3 regions of the Flavobacterium sp. ABG genome follow, and region 1 is predicted to be linked to each of the others. Evidence: riboswitches for the same ligand, from Rfam matches in the RefSeq annotation. Region 1 holds a riboswitch; each other region holds the start of a gene.
The links. A riboswitch is a leader RNA that binds a small molecule or an ion and turns the genes downstream of it on or off. The one in region 1 is predicted to bind cobalamin.

Region 1 (3,285 bases):
AATTTACAATAAGAATCATTGGTAATAATCTTTCTAAAAGCAGTTCAAATTATCAAATAGATTTATTGGTAGGTGATAAACAATTGCCAACTTTTACCACGTCTATTCACCAGAGTTTATCAAATTGCCTGAAAGAGATCTATTTGTTCAGAAAACATAACGGGATTAAATTTGATGCTTCTTCTGAAGTAATAAATCCTAAATTAGTGCCTTACGATAAGGTTTTGTACGATTATAATAAGTATGCTTTGTTTATGGCTTAGGTCATTTTACTTAGTAAAAATACGGAAGACTGTCTATTGAGATGGTCTTTTTTTGTTTTCATAGAGGAGGATTAGTGCTTTATAAAGAAAAATGTTTGACACGAATTTCACGAATTTCACGAATTGGCACGAATTATTTTGTTGGTTGTATTTCTTTTCTGCGCATAGTTTGTCCTTTCGACGAAGGAGAAATCACACTTGCTGAGCACTTTTTTTATGGAAATTTCTGTGTGAATTTAAACGCGAGGAACGCTAAGTTTTGTTCAAGGGTCGCAAAGTTAGGGGAAGTAAAAGTGATCTCTTTTGTGATAGAACTAAAAAAAGCTTCAGATTGTCCTGAAGCTTTTGTTTGTAAACGGATGTTTTATGACTTTATAAATTCAAATCTTTAAAACCCGAAATTTCAGTAGAAACTTCACCTAGCCATCCACCTTCGGCACGGTTTGAATTGTAGACTTTGATGAAGTTAATTCCTTGTAGTTTTACAGGGTTTCCTTTTTTATCTACGGCCCAACTGATATCGATTTGGGCTTTTTCATCGGTGTTGGACCAATTGTCGGCATAGCCCCAATCGTAGGCAGGGTTTACCCAATACGTACCGGTTCCGGATTTATCGTATAGGTTGGCTTTTAAGAAAGTTCCTTTTAGGGTAATACTGGTGCCTTTCCAGGTTGGATAGAAAGGATTGCTATGATAAGCATTTTTAGAGATATAACCTGTTTGTCCTTGATTATCAGTCCAACGAATGTAATTGGGTTCCGATGGGTTTTCAGGTTCACTTTTGGGTTGGTAATACGTCAGTTCGTAATTTTTGATGGTTGTTGGTTTATTGTGCTCTGAGCCTGCAATTTCGTACCACTCGTCATCTGCTTTTCCGTTGTTGTTTACATCGCTGGAAACCATGATTATACCGGGTTCGGCCCAATTGCTAAACGCGTTTCCAAGGACGATAAAATCGTTGCCTTCTTTATTGATAATCGTATGGTCAAATCCCATTACGATATAACCTCCAAATCCGCCAAGACTTACCAAGCTTCCTGTTGTAAGTGCCGTTTCTGCTTTTTTCCGCATGGTTTCGTCAGTGTCTTTTGCAGTTGCTTCGGGTAGCGCATTTGTAAATTGCCCGGGAGCAGGAAAGAAATCAAAGACATTTTTAACTCCGTTCAGATAGGTTTTTTCATTTACATTAACGGTGATTTTTTTAAAGATTTCACCGGAATTGTTTTTTACTCTAAAGTCAATTTTATAGGTTCCGGCTTCTGCAAAAACATACATTAAATCAAGCGTGGTAGCAATTATTTTTCCATTTAACAGCCAGGTATAAGTCACGTTATCCGGGTTTTTAAGCTTAGGCTGGAGGTGAAACCATTGCATTTTATCAATTGTAAAACCATTTGTTGGTTCATCAAATGTTACTTCCGGTAATACCACTTCGGAAGGTGTCTCATCTTTGGAACATCCGGTGAGGAATAGAGTTGTGGCTAATGCAATTAAAAATTTATTCATAAACGAAAAGAGTATTATTTTCTATTCTTGTTTTTGCTTTAAAAGCGAAAAAACGAAAACGAAAACCAAATTTGAATTTGATGTTTGTGTTCGGGCTTAAAGTTTTGCTCCACGAAAACTTTAAACTATTAAGCAGTGGCAGGTCTCCTGACTTGTTTCCATTTTGAGCAACCTTCCCACATTTCTAAAAATGCAGTGGCAAAAGATTAGATTTTGGAGATTTGAAAAATCAACAGCAATCTGTCAAAATGTTGCATGAAACTTACAGTAACGGGCTTGTTCAGGATTTGCACCTAATTCCCTTTTAATCAACTACACCGAAAAATGCAGTTGAACCATTGCGCGTACAAATGTAAATAAACTCTTTGGTGCTTTGAATGTTAATTTCAAAAAAAAAATAAACGCTTTTTTGAGGTTCTTTTTTATAAGACAACTCAAATAAATGGTAAAATAAACTTTTTAGCGGCAGATTATATAACACGAAATTTCTCATGATACTAAAACTATTTTTATATATTTGATATAGTAGAATGATTAAAAATAGATTGTTTTGAAGATGTATTGCTGAAAATGTTATAGTGTTAAGTCGTTGACTTATAGTGTATAAATGTATTTTTTGTTAAATCAAGTAAAATTAAGCATTAGTATTAACCATTAATTAACCAATCATTGTATTATGAAAACAAAAATTATTTTAGTTGCTTTTTTAGTATCCCTTTTTATTTCTTGTCAAACAGATGAAATTGCTCAGGAGCCATCGGCTTTGGAGCAAAACAAAGAATTGAAATTTGCCGTTGATCCGGATGGCAAGATCTTACAAAACATTCCACCCGAAATTATCAGCTTAATGGTAAAGGAGTTTGAGTTATCGAATAAGAAAAGTGAAATCGAGGTACTGAGAAATTCTTATGATTTTGAGACGGGGAATTTAACCAAAGAAGCAGCCGGAAGCGATGCCTATTTTAAAAAGTTGAATGAACTGGCCACTGAAAAGAAACTGACTGGCAAAGCAGCTGAAGCGACAAGTGGATATAGAGCACATGTAGCAGGTAAAGGTTGGTTGCCATGGACGCCATACGGACAAGTAATAGGAACAATTGGAGAAAGCAGACAATTGGAGGCTGTTGAATTTGGAGGTTACATTCCGAGTCCTATTTGTAAAATTGGAATTGCTCACGTAGAAGGACTTGGTTGGTACGATCAGGGATGTTCGAGAACATTAGGAACCGTTGGTTTAGGCAGAAGAATGGAGGCAATTCAGGTATATGCTGCAAGTTACTACAGAGCTTATGTGGCAGAATTAGGCTGGTTACCATGGGTAAGCAGTGGTCAGGTTGCCGGAACTGTTGGACAAAGCAGAAGAATGGAAGCTTTTCAGGTAACGAATTTTGGATACTAGACTACGGATATTAGTTCCCTAATTCAGGCAAGACTGCGAAATACTTTCTTTAGAATACACACAAAAACTCCTTAAGAAATTAAGGAGTTTTGTGTATATAAAATGATAATGAATCAT
Region 2 (3,285 bases), on a different contig from region 1:
GTGGGTTTGCAGGTATAAATCTGGCGAAGGAACTTGTAAATCAGCCTCAAATTCAAGTTACACTTGTAGACAAGAACAATTACAATTTTTTCCCACCACTAATATATCAGGTTGCAACAGCTTTTCTGGAACCTTCCAGTATAAGTTATCCCTATAGAAAGTTTTTTGCCGGCAAAAAGAACCTTCAATTTCGTTTAGGAGAACTGGTTTCTGTAGTTCCTGCAGAGAATAAAGTAATCTTAAACAATGGCGAATTGAGTTACGATTATCTGGTTTTTGCCACAGGAGCAGAAACTAGTTATTTTGGCATGGAAAACGTGATGAAAAACGCCATTCCGATGAAAACCTTAAATGATGCCATCGAAATGCGAAATACGTTGCTTAAAAACCTCGAAAAAGCCGCTATAACCAAAGACATCCGCAAACGCCGTAAATTATTAACGATTGTGGTAGCCGGTGGAGGACCTACCGGAGTTGAAGTTTCAGGAATGTTTGCTGAAATGCGTAAAAATATATTACTCAAAGAATACCCGGAATTAGAAACATCTGCCAGTAATGTCTATTTAGTAGACGGGGGAGATGCTTTACTGGCTCCAATGAGTGTAGCTTCACAAAAAGATACTTTAGAAGCATTAACCAAACTGGGAGTTGTCGTAAAACTAAACAGCCGTGTTACCGATTATATTAATGACACCGTGCATTTTGCTAACGGAGAAACGATTCAGACCAAAAATCTAATTTGGGCAGCCGGTGTTTCGGCTAAACTTTTTGAAGGTATTCCAACAGAAAGTTATGGTCGTGGTAGGCGTATGGCAACGGATCAATACAATAAAGTGAATGGTCTTGAAAATGTATATGCTATTGGTGATACTGCTATTTTAGCAGGAGATCAAAAATTCCCCGACGGACATCCTCAGGTAGCTCAGGTTGCTATTCAACAAGGGTTAAATCTGGCTAAGAACTTTAAAGCGATGGTTCACAACAAACCTCTTAAAGCTTTTACTTACAACGATAAAGGCTCGATGGCCATTATAGGAAAAAATAAAGCTGTAGTAGATTTACCAAGTCCAAAATGGCATTTTAAAGGATTTTTCGCCTGGATTATCTGGTTGTTTATACACTTAATATCGTTGATTACTTATAGAAACAGACTGAATACATTCTGGAACTGGATGGTAGCCTATTTTGCACGAGATCAGTCTTTAAGAATGATTATCAGACCGGATAAGAGGAGTTAAGTTTTAATATTTGAAATTTCAAATTCCAAATTCCAAAAGCTAATTTGTTTTTCTGTCATTTCGAGCGAAGTCGAGAAATCACACCAGAAACTCCGTACAGTTTGTCATCCTGAGGAACGAAGGATCTACGTTTGCTGAATCCATACCGTTGCGCTTTACTTTACGGAATTACTCGTGAAGATACTTCGTCCCTCAGTATGACAAAATTGCGAAAAATAGAGAATGGAGCAACTTGTGTGATTTCTCCTTCGTCGAAATGACAATAGTGTGAATTCCAAATTCCAAAAATTTAAAAAGCCGGAAACTTACGTTTTCGGCTTTTTGGTTTTATTTTTTTGTTGTTGTTTTCTACTTATTTGGATCCAATAAGATACCAGTAATTAAAAGTCTTTTCACTCGGAAGATGTTTTTATTTTATTAGGGTAAGAGCAATTGTATTAAATAGTTCTTAATATTATAAAGATAATTGTATATTTGCCGCAGATTTTGGTCTATTTTTCTAAGTTTTTTTAGAGAATAGTTAAAAGGGAATCAGGTGTAAATCCTGAGCAGACCCGCTACTGTAAGTTCTATATAAGTCTTTAAACGTTTCTAATGCCACTGTTTGCTACAGCGAATGGGAAGGCTGTTTTAAAGATAGAATAAGTCAGGAGACCTGCCATAATCACATAGTTTAAGACTTTCGTGGTATAAAGTTGAAGAACAAGAATATTCCCTGCTATTTTTATAGTCGGAATGTGTCTTATTGCTTCTTGTTATTTACATCTCTGAAAGTTTATTTAATAAAATCAGTGATGCATAATACCACAAAAACGCTTGTATTCTTTTTTATTGTATTGATCCCGTTTTTACCTCAAGCTCAGGTAAAAAAGGATAGTTTACGGGTTTTAAAAGAGGTCGTCCTAAAATCAAAACCTTTTCAGGAGGTAATTCCCGTACAAACGCTTTCAGGAAAATTACTCGAAAACCTGGCCAGCCATAGCGTTGCCGACGCATTACGATATTTTGCAGGAACCCAAATCAAAGACTATGGCGGACTTGGTGGCCTTAAAACGGTTGATGTCCGTAATATGGGAACCCATCATGTAGGTGTTTTTTATGACGGAATTCAACTGGGCAATGCGCAAAACGGAGTGACAGATTTAGGGAAATATTCCTTAGACGATATGGAATCCTTAACCATGTACAATGGACAAAAAAGCGAAATATTTCAATCTGCCAAAGACTTTGCTGCGGCTTCTACGATTTACTTAAGAACGAAACGACCTGTTTTTGAAGGTACCAAAAAAACGAATCTTTTAGTACGTTACAAAACGATGTCTATCAACTATATCAATCCTTCATTCCGATGGGAACAGAAGTTGAGCGATAAAGTAAGCATGAGTGTAAGTTCGGAATACATCAAGTCTAATGGGCAGTACAAATACAGATACACCAGAAACAATCAGGATGGTTCTTTGGCTTATGACACTACAGCGACCCGAATGAACAGTGATATTGAAGCTTTAAGAGTAGAATCAGGGCTTTACGGAAAAATAAATAAAGGTTCCTGGGATGCTAAGGTGTATTATTATGATTCAGATAGGGGAGCACCGGGAGCTATTGTGGCGAATAAGTTTAAAGACGGTTTCAGACAATACGATAAGAATTTTTTCGCTCAGGCTTTTTTAGTGAAAGAAGTTAACGAGAAGTATAAATTTCAGGCCAGGGCAAAATACGCCTACGATTATACACATTATGTTGCCCGAGATACGACCCGAATTTTAGGAGAAACAGTAACCGAAGGCGCTCAATCTGACGATAGTTACTACCAACAGGAAATCTATTTTTCTGCTGTTAATATGTACAGCATAACGCCAACGTGGGATGTTTCGTTGTCTACAGATTTGCAATACAACCGATTAAATGCAACAAGAAAAGGAATCCAAACCTTATTTTCTTATCCACAACGTTATACGGCTTTAGTTTCTCTTGCCAGTTCCTACCGACTTGGAGGACTTAAAGTCTTGGGAAGTCTTGTAGGCACGCATGTACAAGAAGAGGTGCG
Region 3 (3,285 bases), on a different contig from region 1:
TAAACAATCCACCATCATAATTACCACGTGGTTCTTGTACCGGATCTGTAGTGTCGTCGTCACTGCTACAAGAGGCGAAAAAGGCCGAGCTTACAAGGAGTGCTAAAAATAGTTTGTTAAATTTCTTCATGTTTTTTAAAAGTTAAGGTTAATGTATATTGTGTAATTTCTCCCCGGCATTTGTCTGTTAGTCACTGGCTGATAATTTTCATTCCAGATATTTAGCATTTGAAATCCAAGTTTGTAACTGTTTTTTTTGCCAAAATCATAATCAACACCCAAATTGCCAATACTGTATGCTTTTACTTTTGTATTTGGGTTATTAAAAGGTGTGGTATAAGCATCTCCTGTATATAAATATTGAAAATAAGAAGATACCTTTTTCCAATTATAAGAAGCTGATCCTGTTAGTTTATGGTAAGGAACATATATTAATTGCTTGTAAATTGATTCTCCACGAATCACTTGTTTACTTTCTGAAATGGTATACGCATAAGTTCCATTGAGTGTGAAGTTGTGGTTTTCTATTTTTGTTTTCCATTCCAAGAGCACTTCTGCACCATACGCCCTAACTTTGTCTGTGTTTTCCGGAGACCAAACATCACCGCTGCCTTCTTTAGGAACCCAGCGTAACAAGTCCCGAATTGCATTGTAATATGCAGTTACAGAAAGAGTGAAATTTTTTGTAAAAAACTCATTGCCAATTTCACCTTGATAAGAAGTTTCAGGTTTCAAGTCAGGATTACCGCTTCCTTGCCAAAATAAGTCATTGTAAGTGGGCATTCTGAAATTCTTTGATGCGTTTAATTTTATACGATAAAAGTCTGTGAATTGATATCTTGTTCCAAAAGAAAAAAGAAAAGGGTTTCCGTAATTGTCGGTTACTTCTTGACGAATACTGGCGGTATAATCCCATCTGTCCGTTACTAAATGACGCAATAACAAACTGGCCGAACCGATTTCTCTTTTTACATTATTAATACTTGAACCATATCCTTTATTTCTAGTATAATCGATAATAGCATTTAATTTGATTTTATCATTTACATCAAAGGCTAAATCATATTTTAGAATAGAAGTCTCAACTTTTCCATAGGTAAAGAGTTCCGAATTAATGTTTCCAAAATACTTATAAGATTCTCCAATATGAGCAGCTCTTAACTTAGAAGTAAAACGATCAAAAACACTTTCCCATTCTAAAAGATTACGGGTGTTAAAATCATTGTATTTTGTTTTAGTATCACTTGGAGAAGTGAGTGAGAAATGACGTTCTGAATCGTAAAACTGACTGTATAATTTCAAGGTGTTTTTGGAGTCAATTTTATATCCAAATGAGGTATTCATACTGGTATTATAATAAGCACCATTTAGATTTTTTTGATCGATTGTTCCCGGATATTTAAAATCATTTTGAGAACTGTTTCTGGAAATACTGACTTGAAGACTGTACTTTTCTGATGCTATGGCAGCACGGTAATTTGCGCTGTAGGTGTCAAAACTTCCACCGCTAAAAAACAAATGATTAGAGAATTGTTTTTTGAAACTCAAATCATTATTAAGGTGAATACTTCCGCCGATAGCGCCACTTCCGTATAAAATACTTCCCCCTCCGGCTTTTACGGCTATGGAATTAAAATCACGTGTCCCGATCGTATTAAAGTCAGTTTGACCTAAAAATTGGGAATTAATATTGATTCCGTTCCAAATGACTGCGGTTTGTGCGCTGGTTGTCCCTCTAAAGGAAGGTCCGGAAGTCATTCCGAGTCCGTTTTCTTTAAAATAGATAACCGTATTGTAATTTAAAAGAGAGGTTAAGGATGATTGATTTCTGTTAATTACAGAATCATTCAAGGTTTGAACAGACTGTGTACCCGAGTATTTCTTAAGATTGGTGTCCGAAACAACCACTTCTTTCAATTTTGTTATAGAATCGTTCTGTGCCAAAAGGATCTGACACAATAAGAGCAAACAAAAAGACAACCGTTTTTTTAAAGTCATAATTTCTAAACTCTTGTTCCCGAGAGTTCGATATTAGTTACAAAGGCAGGTCTCCTGGCTCGCGTCTTGTTGTTTACCTTCCCATTCGCCAGAGCGAGCAGTGGTTTTGTAGTTAACAACAAGCATTCATTTCTGAACTAAGCTTACAGTTGCGGGTACAGCTCAAGTTTTTACTTGATTCCCTTTTTAATGTGCTAAATAAATCAGTAACACAACCTTAAATTTTTTGCAAAGATAAAGTTAAAATTATTGAATTTTCAAATTTGGTTTGTTTTTTATGTGAATTCCTAAAACAAATTTACAGCTGTAGGTTTATTTTGACGACTTGTCCAAAATCGACTTTATTCTGAAAAGCATCTTTCAGCGGGAGTGAAGTATGGTGGCAAAGCAGGCTTCTGATGACTCCTGCATGGGTAACAATAATTATCGGTTGGTCTGTTTTTTTTGAAATTTGCTCTGATAAAAAAGCACCGGTTCTGTCATGTAATTCAATAAAAGATTCTCCGTTTGTAGCGTGAACAGTCACAAAATCTTCCATCCACGGATTAAGTTGTTCGGGTAGAATGTCATTCCAGTTTTTCATTTCCCAATCTCCAAAATTCATTTCCATTAGTCTTTTGTCTTCCTGGTAAGAAATAGTTTTGATTTCGTTTTGAATGTGTTTTGCTAAAATTACACAGCGCTGTAAAGGACTTGAGAAAAGAATCGCTTTTTGTGGCAATTGTGAAAGGATATTTTTAAAAATAAGATCAAAAGGTTCTGCTAGAGTAACATCAGATTGTCCGTAGCAAATGCCTTTTTCGCAAACCGTTTCGGTATGACGTACTAAATAAATTTCCATAAAAAAAGAAGCGCTAAATAATAAACAACTTCGCACACCTGTTGTGTAGCTCCCAAGCAGTCGCCCGTATAACCGTCAATCCATTTCTGAAAGTAACGCGCTAAAAAATAACGGGTCAAAAAAACAGGAATTAAAACCAAAAGAATCTGGTACTTGAAATAGGACAGCGCAAGTAGAGGAACTAATCCAAAGAAAAAGGAACCTAAAATTTCTTTCCAGGTATTGCTTTTAGCAATGGGTTTGCTTTTACTTGAAGCATCATCACGCGAATACTCATGAGTGAAAATGATACTAATCGCTGCCAAACGACTCAAAGCATGAGCTGAAACAAATAATAAGAAAATTTGAAAAAGTGCTGTTGAATCCTGAATTTGAAAAAGTGCTATAGATTCTGAAAGCAGTTTGAACTTTAATAAAAAAAGCAAAACCAAACCAATGGCACCATA

Region 2: it holds a riboswitch for cobalamin, as region 1 does, so the genes downstream of both, AB674_RS13750 (TonB-dependent receptor) here and AB674_RS17440 (PKD-like domain-containing protein) in region 1, are expected to answer to the same signal.
Region 3: it holds a riboswitch for cobalamin, as region 1 does, so the genes downstream of both, AB674_RS03420 (TonB-dependent receptor plug domain-containing protein) here and AB674_RS17440 (PKD-like domain-containing protein) in region 1, are expected to answer to the same signal.

What each region holds. Positions count from the first base shown of each region.
Region 1 is NZ_LEKS01000019.1:37,872-41,156, forward strand. Features, by position in the region: gene AB674_RS17430 (hypothetical protein) at 1-263, shown strand, start outside; gene AB674_RS17440 (PKD-like domain-containing protein) at 636-1,769, opposite strand; cobalamin riboswitch at 1,889-2,124, opposite strand; gene AB674_RS21995 (hypothetical protein) at 2,446-3,168, shown strand.
Region 2 is NZ_LEKS01000012.1:90,718-94,002, forward strand. Features, by position in the region: gene AB674_RS13745 (NAD(P)/FAD-dependent oxidoreductase) at 1-1,238, shown strand, start outside; cobalamin riboswitch at 1,709-1,916, shown strand; gene AB674_RS13750 (TonB-dependent receptor) at 2,033-3,285, shown strand, end outside.
Region 3 is NZ_LEKS01000003.1:66,846-70,130, reverse strand. Features, by position in the region: gene AB674_RS03425 (DUF5074 domain-containing protein) at 1-130, opposite strand, end outside; gene AB674_RS03420 (TonB-dependent receptor plug domain-containing protein) at 136-1,998, opposite strand; cobalamin riboswitch at 2,025-2,233, opposite strand; gene cobC (alpha-ribazole phosphatase) at 2,297-2,839, opposite strand; gene AB674_RS03410 (adenosylcobinamide-GDP ribazoletransferase) at 2,824-3,285, opposite strand, start outside.